Regions from separate parts of the Rossellomorea sp. ABR4_004 genome, predicted to be linked through region 2. Evidence: riboswitches for the same ligand, from Rfam matches in the RefSeq annotation. Region 2 holds a riboswitch; each other region holds the start of a gene.
What was found. A riboswitch is a leader RNA that binds a small molecule or an ion and turns the genes downstream of it on or off. The one in region 2 is predicted to bind cyclic di-GMP.
Positions count from the first base shown of each region.

Region 1: it holds a riboswitch for cyclic di-GMP, as region 2 does, so the genes downstream of both, ACXAF2_RS09200 (hypothetical protein) here and ACXAF2_RS10755 (anti-repressor SinI family protein) in region 2, are expected to answer to the same signal.
Region 3: it holds a riboswitch for cyclic di-GMP, as region 2 does, so the genes downstream of both, ACXAF2_RS23385 (EAL domain-containing protein) here and ACXAF2_RS10755 (anti-repressor SinI family protein) in region 2, are expected to answer to the same signal.

Region 1 covers NZ_JBSWVM010000001.1:1,781,112-1,785,831, forward strand. The annotation lists gene ACXAF2_RS09170 (redoxin domain-containing protein) at 1-272, opposite strand, end outside; gene ACXAF2_RS09175 (hypothetical protein) at 265-882, opposite strand; gene ACXAF2_RS09180 (class I SAM-dependent methyltransferase) at 915-1,490, opposite strand; gene ACXAF2_RS09185 (hypothetical protein) at 1,798-2,172, opposite strand; gene ACXAF2_RS09190 (type B 50S ribosomal protein L31) at 2,233-2,478, opposite strand; gene rpsN (30S ribosomal protein S14) at 2,506-2,775, opposite strand; gene ACXAF2_RS09200 (hypothetical protein) at 2,971-3,207, opposite strand; cyclic di-GMP riboswitch class I at 3,336-3,427, opposite strand; gene ACXAF2_RS09205 (murein hydrolase activator EnvC family protein) at 3,608-4,720, opposite strand, start outside.
Region 2 covers NZ_JBSWVM010000001.1:2,129,134-2,133,853, forward strand. The annotation lists gene ACXAF2_RS10730 (DEAD/DEAH box helicase) at 1-179, shown strand, start outside; gene ACXAF2_RS10735 (hypothetical protein) at 637-810, opposite strand; gene ACXAF2_RS10740 (single-stranded DNA-binding protein) at 836-1,213, opposite strand; gene ACXAF2_RS10745 (YwpF-like family protein) at 1,482-1,922, shown strand; gene ACXAF2_RS10750 (helix-turn-helix domain-containing protein) at 2,019-2,339, shown strand; gene ACXAF2_RS10755 (anti-repressor SinI family protein) at 2,374-2,511, opposite strand; cyclic di-GMP riboswitch class I at 2,545-2,713, opposite strand; gene ACXAF2_RS10760 (LPXTG cell wall anchor domain-containing protein) at 3,117-3,815, opposite strand; gene ACXAF2_RS10765 (helix-turn-helix domain-containing protein) at 4,045-4,371, shown strand; gene ACXAF2_RS10770 (class D sortase) at 4,364-4,720, shown strand, end outside.
Region 3 covers NZ_JBSWVM010000012.1:14,151-18,870, forward strand. The annotation lists gene ACXAF2_RS23370 (CAP domain-containing protein) at 1-233, opposite strand, end outside; gene ACXAF2_RS23375 (DmpA family aminopeptidase) at 409-1,464, shown strand; gene ACXAF2_RS23380 (DNA-3-methyladenine glycosylase) at 1,567-2,151, shown strand; cyclic di-GMP riboswitch class II at 2,250-2,330, shown strand; gene ACXAF2_RS23385 (EAL domain-containing protein) at 2,389-3,099, shown strand; gene ACXAF2_RS23390 (ABC transporter permease subunit) at 3,237-4,720, shown strand, end outside.

The DNA of each region.
Region 1 (4,720 bases), 350 kb from region 2:
GGACACCAGGTAGCCCAGAAGTTCAGAATCACTTTCTTACCTTGATAATCTGAAAGCTTTATTGCTTCACCATTTAAGGTGGTTAATTCAAAATCTGAAGCGCGGTCCCCTTTTGCAAGCCCCTGCGCTGCATTAGACAGATCCATGGATTCATTGGCTAATTGAGCAGCCTCTTCCCTTGCCTTCTTTTCCTGCTGATCCTGAAAAAAGTTCGCTAAGAAAATGCCGATCAGAAGCGCAACGATCGCCAACGCAAAATTTCGTTTATTCATTGTGTTTCCTCCTTACGTTTAAAAGAAAGATGAGATAAGTCATCATGATCAAATACGTCCAGGTGGTGACGGTCAATTCAAATCCACCAATGAAAGCACTTAAAAATAACTGAACTAAAGTAAACATGACCAATAACTGTCCTGCCCAGATATCTGCGCCGGGATCACTGGTTTTTTTAAAGAAAAAGACAAGGATCAATAGATTCAATAGTACTTGAATACCAGCTAGAAGATAGTTGTGATGAAGCATATGAAAGACAGCTTCAAATACAAGAACCGTGACCATCCATGAAATGATGAGAGTAGACGGATGATCTACTTTTTTAACAAATATGTACGTTAGAGCCCCTATCATTCCTAACCAGTACCCAATGATTCCTCCGTGAAAATAGAGGATCGTCAAAGGATGTTCCATAACCGTTTGAAAATCAACCACAATCACACTAAGCTTCCAGAAGAGTAAAAAAGTAAAAATACAATTCGAATACCAGTCGCTCGCCTTTCTATTCCAGAAGTACAGAAGCAAGAAAGTGAGTATGAACGAAGCGATAATAGCTGCCCATGAAGCCGGAAATGTGAAGGAGCCTATCGTATACCATTGTTCAGTCATAGGCATTCCCCTCCCTTCAGATACTTTCTGGCTTATCTATTACTCTTTCTGACGACAATATAGTAAACCGATGGATGCAAGTGACCTACTGTTGTATGGAATCCGGATGAATTGAGTTGTCGATCGAGTTCCTCGGAAGAAATCCGATGATCTAAAGGCGGTCCCATTTCTGATTCTACCTTCTCCCAATCCAGAATCAGCCAAATTCCATTTTCCTTCAGCATATCGTGTAAATCTTGAAATACTTTGATCAAGTCGGGAACTTCGTGTAAAACGAATCCGGATACGATTTTATCCAAAGTACCTTTGTTGAAGCTGAGGTATTCAAGGGATGATTTCTCATAAATGATATTATCTACATTCTCTTCAGTGGCACGGTGTTTCAGATACTCCAGCATTTCCTGTTGCAGATCTACCGCCTGGACCTTTGTTTCAACCATTTTTGCAATTGGAAGGGTCAGGTAGCCATTGCCACAACCTAAATCGGCGACGATATCATCTTTATTGAGTTTGAGAAGTTCGAGTACTTTGTCCACCGGTACGAGCTCTTGACGTTTGGGATCGAGGAGCTTTGAAGCTTTGTGATGTTCATATAAATCTCCGGTCATCGGGATTCCTCCGTTCAGTGATAATACCCTATTATGTATTAGTATCTTAAATTTTATATTTACAAGCAAGTTATTTACTCATAGTGTATCCTATAGAAGAATTATTACAGATAGTCCGGGGGAACTGTGTGTCGAAATTATGAATATTAAAAGGACCCTCCATAACGGGAGAGTCCTTTGTTCCTTCATTCGGGGCTTTTGTATAAGTTTTTTCTATGGTGAACCCCCTTGTTCATTGATATCCGTATTCTCATCGAGAATCCATTATAACGTAATGATTCCGATTTAAACTCTATACTTCACCTTTTTATTTAGTATAAGCATGATCCATGGAAAAGAAGAAGTAGCTTGTATTTATTGCTTCTGATCCTTTCATCGACCGTATGGTGTCTGTATAATCAATCCAGGTAGCATGCTTCAGCTTCTGATCCAATTTCGTATTAATCTCTTTCTCAATGTCCCTCATCCGTTTCATCAACTCTCCAAAGGTCATGTTAAAATGAGAGGCTGCCTGCTGATGAGGAGCATGCTTCACAAGTAATGCCATGTATTCCTCTGAAGTCTCCGACCGGCTCGCCAATTCATCTTCAAGACCGACCACATATTGATAGATGTTCCGTTTTTCCTTTGGCAAGCCTTCAACAATATCCCTTGCGACAATTTCCATTAAGTGTTCGTTCATCATAGTCACCTCGGCATGGGTCTATACCATAACATATTCTTTCTGACAGCCACACATGCACTAATTCATGTTGTATTTTTTCAAGAAGCGTTCTGCACGGCCTCCACGATCTGAGAACTTCTGTCGCCCTGTATAAAAAGGATGCGTGTCTGAACTTACTTCCACTTTTAATAAGGGATAAGTGTTCCCGTCTTCCCACTCAATCGTTTCATTAGAACTTTTAGTAGATCCCGTTAAAAAGGAAAAACCGCTGTTCGTGTCCATAAATACCACCTGTTGATACTCTGGATGAAGTTCTTTTTTCATTCTTATTCCTCCTTATAGTTTCGTGGATTACCAGCTTGATTTCTTGACACCTGGTATTTGCCCTTTATGAGCAAACTCCCTAAAAGCAATACGGGACATTTTAAATTTGCGGAGATACCCCCTCGGTCTCCCTGTCACTTCACACCGACTGTTTAATCGTGTCGGTGAGGAATCCCTCGGCAGCTTTCTTAACGCTTCATAATCACCTTTTTCTTTTAACTCCCTGCGCAAATCTGCATATTTCTGAACAAGCTCCTGACGCTTCTTCTCTTTTACTACCTTTGATTTCTTCGCCAAAGTGATTCACTCCTTTTTCATTAATCGTAATGATTACGTTTTAAAACAACATATCGTTATTAAAACACACTCTATTTCATTTTGCAATGATATTTGCCTAAAACCTATAGAAGAGAACTCCCCGACTTACGCACTAATGAAAACATAGATAAAACCGAATGCCATTTAAGACCGGCATTCGGCTTTTATGTATTCTTATGCTGCTTTCAGTCCTTCTAAAATTAGCATAAAGTATTTAACTGTATCTCCCCTGCGGCGATTGATAATATCAATATCATCCAGAATCCTCTTAACTTCTTCAGCACCCAGACTCTGGATAAGCATTTCACTTATTTCTTCCGCTGAAAGTTCCCCAACATACGTATACTTTAATGCGGTACGGTTTCTCCTGCAAAAACTTCTTAATTCCCTTTTTAATTCAGTCAATTCCAACATCATCATCCTTACTACAGATTCAAATCCTACTATACTGGACGTATAGATTAAAAAACCCCACCAAAATGGCAGGTAAAATGATACTAATAAAACGTCCTAATTAGTATTCATTGTAATCCATTGTTTTCGGTAACCCGGCGATCATTATTTTCTTATAAAAAATAGAAGACCCGTGGTTTTGCGTCCTAATCTTTCAATTAGTTTGCCTTTTCGAAGGACTATACAAATCATTTGTTTTAATATTTAGGTAATATAGTTGTCATTATACTAGAAGAAAAAAGATAAGAAAACAGGCAGGAGAATAATATTCCATTCCATTTCCTTACATTTTAATGTAATGCAGATCAAATATATGATATCCAATAAAAGAAACCCCGCAGATGGCGGGGTTTTCTAATTAAAAGTTAATATATTGACGTGGGTTTACAGCATTTGATTTAGACGCATTCCAAGAACCTGCATGAAGTTCAAAGTGTAAATGCTGTCCGAAAGAATATCCTGTATTACCCATGTAACCGATTCTGTCACCTTTGTTCACTGCTTGTCCCTGGCTTACAGATGAAGAAGACATGTGGGCATAAACGGTTGTGAACGTTTGACCATTGATTGAGTGAGTGATGTAAACGACATTTCCATAGCTTGAGCTATACTGACTTTTGATGACATATCCATCAGCTGCTGCTGAGATCGGAACACTGCCTCTTGCCGCAATATCCGTACCATAGTGGAACCGTTTCTTACCGTTTAATACATCCCAGCCGAAGTTCGTTGTAATCGTTCCAGAAGCTGGAGATGTCCAGGCACCGGCACTTACTGGTGCACTTGGAGCTGTTTCAGCGGGTGTTGAAGAAGAACCGCCACTGCTGCTTGTTGTTGCTTGTTGTTGTGCTGCTGCACGTTCTGCCGCTTCAGCTTCCGCTTGACGCTTACGTTCGATTTCACGCTGGCGTGCAAGTTCAGCTAAACGTGCTTGTTCAGCCTGGATTTCACCTTCAAGTTGGTGTTCCATTTTAGCAAGCTCATCCGATTCTTGTTGAAGGTCTTTTTTCTCAACTTCCAAAGAAGCCTGCTGCGCTTCTAATTGCTTGAATAAATCCGCTTTTTTAGCTTTTTGACTATCAAGATCTTTTTTCAGAGACTCCAGGCTTGCTTTAGTAGATTGTAAATCTGCAAGCTTGCCTTCTACTTCTTCTTGTTTCTTTTCTAATTCTGCCTGATCACGTTTTTGTTCGTCCATGATCTTCTTATCTGCACTTACGATGGTATTAACTGCTGTTACACGGTTGATGAAGTCACCGAAGCTGTCCGCACCAAGTAGTACATCAAGATAATTTGCAGAGCCGCCTTTTTCCTGGATCGCACGGGCACGTTCTTTTAAAAGTTCGTTACGTTCTTCAATCTTTTGCTTTAGAACTTCAATCTCTTCTTTAAGTTTATTGATTTCTGCTGTTGTTTCATCAATCTCTTTTGTTTTCTCAGCAATCTTTGTTTCAGTATCTTTTAATTTTGT
Region 2 (4,720 bases):
GGATCGGACAACAGCGTTTCGTCCATGTTCATAAACTGGTCTCTTCAGGTACACTTGAAGAAAAAATCGATGCCATGCTGACGAAAAAGCAGGCATTGAACGATGAGATCATTCGCAGTGATCAATGGGTTACGGAATTGTCGGATCAGGATTTGGAATCGTTGTTGGTGTTGGAGTAGTTGCATGTGACCTCTTTCCTTGTGTGGGAAAGAGGTTTTTTGTATGAAATGGGCTGAGCTGGCGTTTAGATAGTCGCTATTGGGGTTATATTTAAGGAGTTAGGTTTGAATCCTTTTTTACAAATATAATTTTATAATTAATTATGTTTAACTAGCATGTTTCTTCTGTTGTCCCACTTTCCACAAAACTACTGACAAAATGTGAACAACTGGATTCTCCGTTCACCTCGGGCGAAGAGCCAATCAATCAAAAAAAACGCCGGTCTCCCATGAGGAAACCGACTCTATAAGAAGACAATAAGGGGAACGACTGCTTACTTGACTCACTGCTATACATGTATATTTCTAATGAGGTATGGAAGGGGCATGTTGCGGTGACCATTGGATTTTGAGACAGCTGCTTATAAGGTTGGTTGGATTGTTCGTATGGAAAGAATTCTGGGTGAGGTTGTTTTACTTATGACGAGGATTTCAAGACTGGATTGGGGTATTCGTACCCTTGCTCAAGGGCAGTCACCCGCTGAGATAAATAGAAATTTTCGACGTTCGCTCTTGCTACTTTTTTGATGAGGTCTTCTGTTAACTTCTCCATTCTGTCAATTCTTTGTTCCAGATCTTGCAGTGTCGCCACAACTCCATCTCCCTTTCAAAAAATATTAAAACGGTAATTCGATAGGCTCTTTCTTGCTTGGCTCGGGGGGTTCTGCGGTTTCCCTCCTGTTGTCCATAAATCGGACATTTTCAGCGACGACTTCGGTTACATACGTACGTTTTCCTTGATCGTTGTCAAAATAACGGGTTTGGATTCGGCCAGTCACGCCAATGACAGATCCTTTCCGGCAGTATTTCTCCGTGTTGTCTGCTGCCCTATTCCATATGGTGCAGAGCACGAAGTCTGTATCAACTTGACCTTGTTGATTCTTATAGTGCCTGTTCACGGCAATCGTTGCGTTTAGTACTGATTTCCCTTCCAATGTTTTTCTTGTTTCAGGATCCTTGGTCAGCCTTCCAACGAGGGTCACTTGGTTGATCAATTGAAATCTTTCCTCCTTTCACTTAAGGTGTTTTCATCTTACAATCTTCTATCGCATCTTGTAAAATCGTGAATTTCCGAAATTCGAGTCTAAAATGGCTTGAATTTCGGAAATTCCCCTAGGGAGATTTCCCGGTTTTCGATTAATATCAGGGTCAAAATCACAAAATTGCTTCTTTCGTCCTTTTTTTCATCAAGAAATTTGTTAGGGAAAACAATTCCTACTATGATATAATTTTATAAAACCTTTAAATGGGAGATGTTCGTTCATGAAAACCTTTAAAGTTATTTCACTGCAAGTAGTGGAGAACGATGAACTGCGTGACTTTGAGATTGTGGACGGTCTGATTATTAATAAAGAGGATGGGCAAAGTACGTGGCTAGTCGAAACGTACTTGTCGAATGAATATATCGAGTTCTTTCAAGAGGCTCAGCAACGCAAGGAAGATTTGGAAATACAAGTCGTGATTTCCAATAAGAGCAATGACCCGGCTGCTTTCATGACTACAATCCGGTGTATTAAAGAGATGGATGAGCATATCAGTATTATGTTTGAAGGGAAATTGAAAAAACAGAGGAATGAATATGCAGAATTACTCCTTGATGACTTGGTGCAAAAAGGGTATTCGGGCGATGAATTAATCCGCGAATTCCGTGAGAAAATGGTATCGAAGCCAAGGATTCCAGCAACGGCAAAACCGAGCGTTTAATTATGTGAAATTAGGTAATATCCGTATGATTCATTATGATATAATTGAACTTAATATTGTGACTTCTTATATGAAGTTCTTAGGTAGGTGTTCTCTGTGATTGGAGAAAGAGTAAAGAAATACAGACAAGAAAAACGCATGTCCATGACAGAACTTGCTGATAAAGCCGGTGTTGCAAAGTCATATTTGAGTTCAATAGAGCGTAACCTTCAACAAAACCCTTCCATTCAATTTCTTGAAAAAGTTTCAGCTGCTTTAGGGATTCCGATGGATGCTCTTTTACACGATCAACCGGAAGATCAAAATATCGATCATGAATGGCTTAAGATTGCAGAAGAAGCCATGGATTCTGGAATTACCAAGGAGCAGTTCAGGGAATTCATTGAGTTTAATAAGTGGAAATTAGGTAATAAATAAAGTCTTGCGAGGGATTCGCAAGACTTTATTTATATTAAATCACTTTGTACTCGGCTTTCACTTCCTGGGACTGGTTTTGAAGAAATTCCCTGATTTCTGATTTAGAAATTCCGGCGTCTAAGGCTTGTTTAATTAGTTCCATCCATTCAAGATCAAGTTCACGATTTGTCAATATAAATACCCTCCCAAAATACATGTATGTATTCCAGGCAATCCAGCCATCATAGTTCTCAAATAACCACACCTTCTTCATCTATTTTCTGTTCATTATATTCAAGATGTTTATGAAGATGATTATGAAGATATGCCTAATTTCCCACCTTAGATCTGTGACTTTGCGTCCTTATTTTTCAATAAGTTTGCCTTTATCTGACTCTTCCCTTCGAACTAATTCGATTATACTAATAAACTGTCCGAGCGTTTGTTGTTTTTTGTCAATTCAGTTAATTTAATTTACACTTTTTTCCTACACATTCAACTATAATCTGACATTTACAAAAATATAACTATGTTTCGATTAATATATCGTGTAAGAGCATGATGAGTTTTGTCGAAAAACTACGAATTCATGCTATTTTTATAGGCCTCTAACTTACTTCTAAGAGGGAGGACTTTCTTATTAATATTTTGGTAATTACTAGAATCATAGAATGGCTGATCGGTTAAGTCAAATTTACAGGTGGGACAAACCCATTCACCCGTTTCAGTACTACTATAGGATGGTCTTGTACATCGTCTGCATATTTTTTTGTACATAAGGTCACCTCTTCATTCAGGTTATATTTCTCTTTTCTTTGATAAACGTTTATTTACATATATTATTGTCAATCCCGCTGTAGTTAATATAAAACCAACCGTTAATAGCAGGTAAAGGTTGGTTGCAGTGTTAGGGAGTTTGGGGCCTTGTGATGCTACAGGTGATTGGGTTTCATTTGTTCCCGGGTTTACCGGGGTCGGTTTAACATTACTGTCTGGTTGCTTTACCGGATCATTCGAATCCTCTGGAGGAGTATTCGTTGTAGTTTCAGATGCTACAATCACAATTTCAAAATATGCTGATGTTTGCTGAAATTCATTCCCTAATTCATATGGCATTTCAACCCTGAAAAATAAACTGTCATTTACACCTTTTTTTAATGGCTTTGGTTTAAACCCATTGAAATTCTTTAATTTATCATCAAAGATTAATATGGACTTATCCCCTTCATACACCTTCAAATCCAATTCGTTAAATAGTTTCCTGTCAGATTGTTTATTGTCAACGCGAATGGAGTAGTTAAAATCTTTCTCCCCGCCATTTTTAACCCTCAATTCCCTCTCAGCCCAATCACCCGGCTTCATGTTTGAAATATTAAATAAGAACTTTTCGTTAGGTATTAATATGATATCTACTTCATTTGCATACGTTTTATGATTCATTATTCCAGAGATAAAAAATAGGATTAATAACATTACGCCGATTCTCTTTTGATTCATTTATTTCATCTCCTAGAATCTTTGATTTGTTCTTTTTTAAGAACACCTTAACTAATTATAAGATCTCACTGATGAAAAGAAAATCTTCAATAATATTGAAATACCCGTCAAACAATGTGGATATCGATACTATCCTCTTTATTCCTTTAAAATTCACTTTATTTCGTACTTTATAAAATATAAATTGTTCTATATAATGAATAAAATGAATTGTGAAGGAGTTATCGACATGGTAGGTGATAAGATTAAAGATCTTCGTGAACAAAAAGGTTTAACCATAAACGAGCTTGCTCACCATTCAAATGTTTCTAAATCATATATAAGTTCTATCGAAAGAGGTATCCAAAAGAATCCTTCCATTAAAATTCTAAAAAAAATAGCTCTTACTTTAGATACTTCTTTAGAAAATATTCTTTCGTCTGATAAGAATAAGGTCTTTTTAGATGAGGAGTGGGTTGAACCACTAGAGAAAGCCATTCACCAGGGCTTAACAAAAGAGGAATTTCACGATTTTCTTTCTTTTTTTCAGTATAAAAGGAGGAAACATCATGAGTAGGAAGGTTTTTCTGATTTTTGGGATTTTCATTTTATTAAGTGGACTATCTTTTATCCTATATTCATTCCTCCAGATGAAACATAACGAAGAAGCAGAAAATGAAGCTCTGGAAATAGCAAAAGCAAGTATTATGGAAAATCCTTCAGTATATAAGGGGTCAGAACCAATTACCTCCTCTCCAATCTCAATCGATTACCATTTTGAGAAAGGCGATGTCATTGGGGTTTTACATATTCCAAGACTGGAAAGGGATGTAGCAATCGTTGAAGGAACAGATGGGGAGGAACTAAAGAAAGGGGTAGGACATTATTCATCAACATCACTACCGGAACAGAAGGATCAAATTTTC
Region 3 (4,720 bases), on a different contig from region 2:
AATTCACGTAAGTCCCCATTTGGATCTATCGGAGCCATGAATCGATGAAGGGGAGTTTGGTTTCCTTGCATTCCATCCATCCGATCTCTGCCATCGTTATCATAAGTAACTGGATCGTAATTCACATTTTGTGTATCCATGAGGTTATCGTTTGCATCGTTATTGTTACAGGCAGTCATCAGCATAAACGGGATGACGGCGGAGACTGTTATCGAAAGAAAGCGTTTTTTCATGTATGATCCTCCAATATTGTTGATTACCTTTTATATCAGGCATTAACAGTCTTTAATATGTACTTCTGCCGTTACTTTTATCCTGTTAAAAATAGGGTTTGCTTCTGTGATTCAAAAGGGGTTTTGAGCTCCTGACCCGAATAGTTACTAATAAGTAAGAAGGAGGTTTTCATTAATGGAACGGAAACGATTACGGGAAATGGGAGGAAGTATCGGCTCCTATACATGTGGGATACATAACAGCATTACCGATATTGAGGGAGTGAAGGTCGGACATAAAACCCTTCACTATGAGCATGACAATACCGTGGTACGTACGGGTGTAACGGCGATTTTACCTCATGGGGGCAATCTGTTCCGCGAGAAAGTAAGCGCGGGCTGCTATGTGATCAATGGCTTTGGAAAAACAGTCGGGACGATTCAAATGGAGGAGCTTGGTGTCCTTGAAAGTCCCATTCTCTTAACGAATACTCTGTCCGTTGGGGATGTGTTAAAAGGGACGGTTCAATATATGCTGGACGAAACACCTGAAATCGGAGACACAACCGGGACAGTAAATGTCGTTGTGGGAGAATGCAATGATGGGTTCTTGAATGATATCCGCGGTCTTCATGTAAAGCCTGAAGATGCCCGGGAAGCCATTATTCAGGCACAATCCGGACCAGTTGAAGAAGGCTGTGTAGGAGCGGGAACGGGAATGCTTTGTTTAGGGTATAAAGGTGGTATTGGGACGAGTTCAAGGGAGTATGCCTTTGGAGATGAGAAGTATACGGTGGGAGCCCTCGTATTAACGAATTTCGGTCAGAGGAAAGATCTAAGGCTTCCCACTCTTGACTCCGGGGAGGATGAACATACACCGGATGGGTCAATCATGATCATCCTGGCGACGGATGCACCTCTAAATGAAAGGCAGCTTAAACGATTGGCGAAACGAGCTTCTTTCGGCCTTTCAAGAACGGGCTCATATGCAGCCCATGGGAGTGGTGATGTTGTTCTGGCATTTTCTACTGCACACCGCATCCCACATCAGCCTTCCAATGAAAACACGATTCACTACAGTTTCATTAAAGAAGACGGACCGATCATCTCTACACTATTTGAAATGACAGTCGATAGCGTAGAAGAAGCCATATGGAACTCTCTCTGTAAAGCGGAAACCACAACGGGCAGGAATGGACGGAAAATCGAAGCGATACCACTAGAGGTGCTAAGGGCTGGACTGTTGAAATAAGATAAAAATCTTTATACGTTACCTATTTTCTTTTATTTAACGATTAATTTAATAGGGTATACCATATATGTACGAATTATTTGGTTGAAGGAAGTGAAAGTCATGAATTATACCCCAATGCCTCTTTCGTTTTACCGACAGCCCACTTTGGCACTTGCAAAGTCTTTGTTGGGCTGTGTGTTAGCGAAAGAGACGGAGGAGGGCACAGCTTCAGGATATATTGTGGAAACGGAAGCGTATTTAGGACCAGCGGATCGGGCGGCACACAGCTATGGAAATAGACGGACGAAGCGGACGGAAGTCATGTTTCATGAAGCCGGCAGTATCTATACATATGTTATGCATACTCACTGCCTGGTCAATGTAGTGAGCGGGGAAAAAGAAAAACCCGAAGCGATTCTCATTAGAGCGGTCGAACCCCTTGAGGGCTTGGAGCTGATGGAAAGAAGACGATCGGGTCAGGTGAAAAAGAATTGGACAAATGGGCCGGGAAAGCTGACAAAAGCGTTAGGCATAACCATGGAGGATTACGGGGGAAGCTTCCTGGAAACCCCTCTCATTATTTCAAAGGGATACCGGCCTGAAGACATTGTGGAAGGAAAACGAATCGGGATTGATAACACGGGAGAAGCAAGGGATTATCCGTGGAGGTTCTGGGTAAAGGACAATCCTTATGTATCAAGATAATTATTTTTGGGAATTTTCTAATAATCAATTAAAAAATAACCCATAAGTACTAGGTTTGTGGTATATTTTTCTTATAAGATAAAATCATATACTGACAATTCGAATGGGAGCTTTGAACCTAAATGATAGATGGGCGCTTACACTTAGGGGAGCTAGTAGCGCAACCGGCCACATACGAACGTAGGAATACGTTTTTGTGTGGTCTTTTTTATAAACTATAGAGAGTATAGGGGTCCTATGAACATCTTTACTATTTTTCAAAACGACTATATTTATCATGATTTTCAGCCCTTATATAAAATGGGCGAGCATCAAACCCTCTATGCATATGAGGGCCTGTTACGAAACAAGTATAACGAAAATCCCGAAAATGTTTTTCAGTCTGCCATGAAAGCGAATATCTTATATAAGCTTGATACATTATCCATTTCAAAAGCTCTTGAAAGCTTTTCAGAGAATGGACTGAAGAACTGTAAGTTATTTCTTAATATTTATATCACGACGATTCTTCATCCAAGCTTTCATACCTATTTTTATGACCTCATGAAGCAGCATCCCGCCATATTGGGGCGTCTAGTGCTGGAGATAAATGAGTCGAGTGCTGAAGAACTCTGGCAGAATCCATTACTGAAAGAGTCACTCAAAGAACTTAAGCAATATGGAGTTTGGTATGCAATTGATGACTTTGGACAGGGGACATCCTCCATCAAGAAATCCATTGAATATGAACCTGAAATCATTAAACTGGATCGCTATTTTGCTTTGAATCTGGCACAAGATGATAAGAAACAACGATTCCTTTCCTTTTTTAATCAATTCTACGGTAAGGATACGTTAATTGTGTTAGAAGGCATTGAAACCAAACAGGATATGCAAGTGGCAAAGGACATTGGGATTACAATAGGACAAGGCTTTTACTTGGGAAAGCCGAGTCGATTATTAGCGTAAATGAGAAGGTGACTCTGGAGGGTTGGAGTCACCTTTTTCGTATATATCTGCCGTCGTGTTATCTGAATTAAAATAAAATTGAAAATATTTAACATATCCATTAAACTGAGGAAAAAGAGAAAAAAGGGGATCAGGGTATGAGGATTCTAACATTTCCGCTGAAATTTATGTTCTATTATATTCTCGGATTGATCGGTATTTTAGCGGTGAGTATTGCTCCTGAAGTATTTAGGGAGAGGGGCCTGTATAATTTTGTCGGATTCTTTGAAGAGTTTGTTAAGTTTGTTTTTGTATTTATGGACGGTGAAAATTGGAGTTATTCATATAAAGGAATCACCGTCGATTTTTTGGACATGCTTTGGGGGCCTTATCTGTATTCTTTACAGATTATCGGGGGAGCATTGGGTTTAGGTCTGGGAACAGCATTCGTCCTTACCATCTTCACAGTGTTTTTGCCCCGATGGGTTACGTCTTTTCTAAAGAAAGTATTAAACCTCTTTGAAACTGTGCCTGACTTAATGTTTGCGTTTATGCTTCAGCTTTTGATTGTATATATCTTTAAACATTTTGGCTTTGAACTAATGAGTTTTACTGAGTTAGGGGAAGAAAAGATCTTTCTTGCTCCTATCATCACACTGTCGATTATACCCATGATCTCTTTCTTTCGTATTCTCCTTTTTATTACGGAAGAAGAAATGCTAAAGCCACATGTAGAGTTTGCCCAAAGTAAAGGAATGTCAAAAGGGAGGATCCTTTTTGCTCACATACTGAAAAATATTTCTCCCAGCTTGTTTTATCATGGAAAGCTGATCATATGGGGAATGCTATCTAGTTTATTCATCATCGAAACGATTTTCAATATGAGAGGAATAACGTATTACATCGTACAAGATTTCAGACCTATGGTCATAGCCATCTCACTGATTATGATTTACACACCTTTTTTCGTTGTGTATCAAGGCGTGTATCTATGGATTAATCGTGAGGGAAGCGTGGATCATACCAAATATAAAAGGGATAAAACGAAGTGGAATGAATGGAAGATCTGGGGCTGGCTATCAACTATTAGACGGCTTTGGTGGCAGCATATGCATAATGGGAAGTTTGCTATCGGGTTTAGTGTCATCTTCCTCCTGATTGCTGTCAGTTTCCTTTATCCAATGGTGAAAGAAGACCCGATTAATCAGATTCAGTTTATGAAAAACGATGAGGGACGTATCATCAGTGCCCCTCCACATAAGCCATTTGGAGAGATGGTACTGGGGTCGGATTTCTTCGGGTATAGCATCCTCGACCAACTGATTGTCGGGGCAAAGTATACCCTCCTCTTTGCGCTGGTTGTCGCATCTCTAAGGGTGATAGGTGGATTCTATCTTGGCATAGCCTATCATTTTCATCTGAAAGAAACTAGGAAGAATTGGCTTGATCGGATGGTGGATTCCATTCATTTCTTGCCTCTAAGTCTCATTGCGTATCTTCTATTAAGACCTGTACTTTGGGGATTACCCGTTTTAGGATGGGATCACTCCATCTTTGAAAGACTTGTTTTTGAAGCTGTCGTCTTGACGATTCTTGTGCTGCCGTTAACGACGGTTTTAATAGGGAATGAACTGAAGTTACT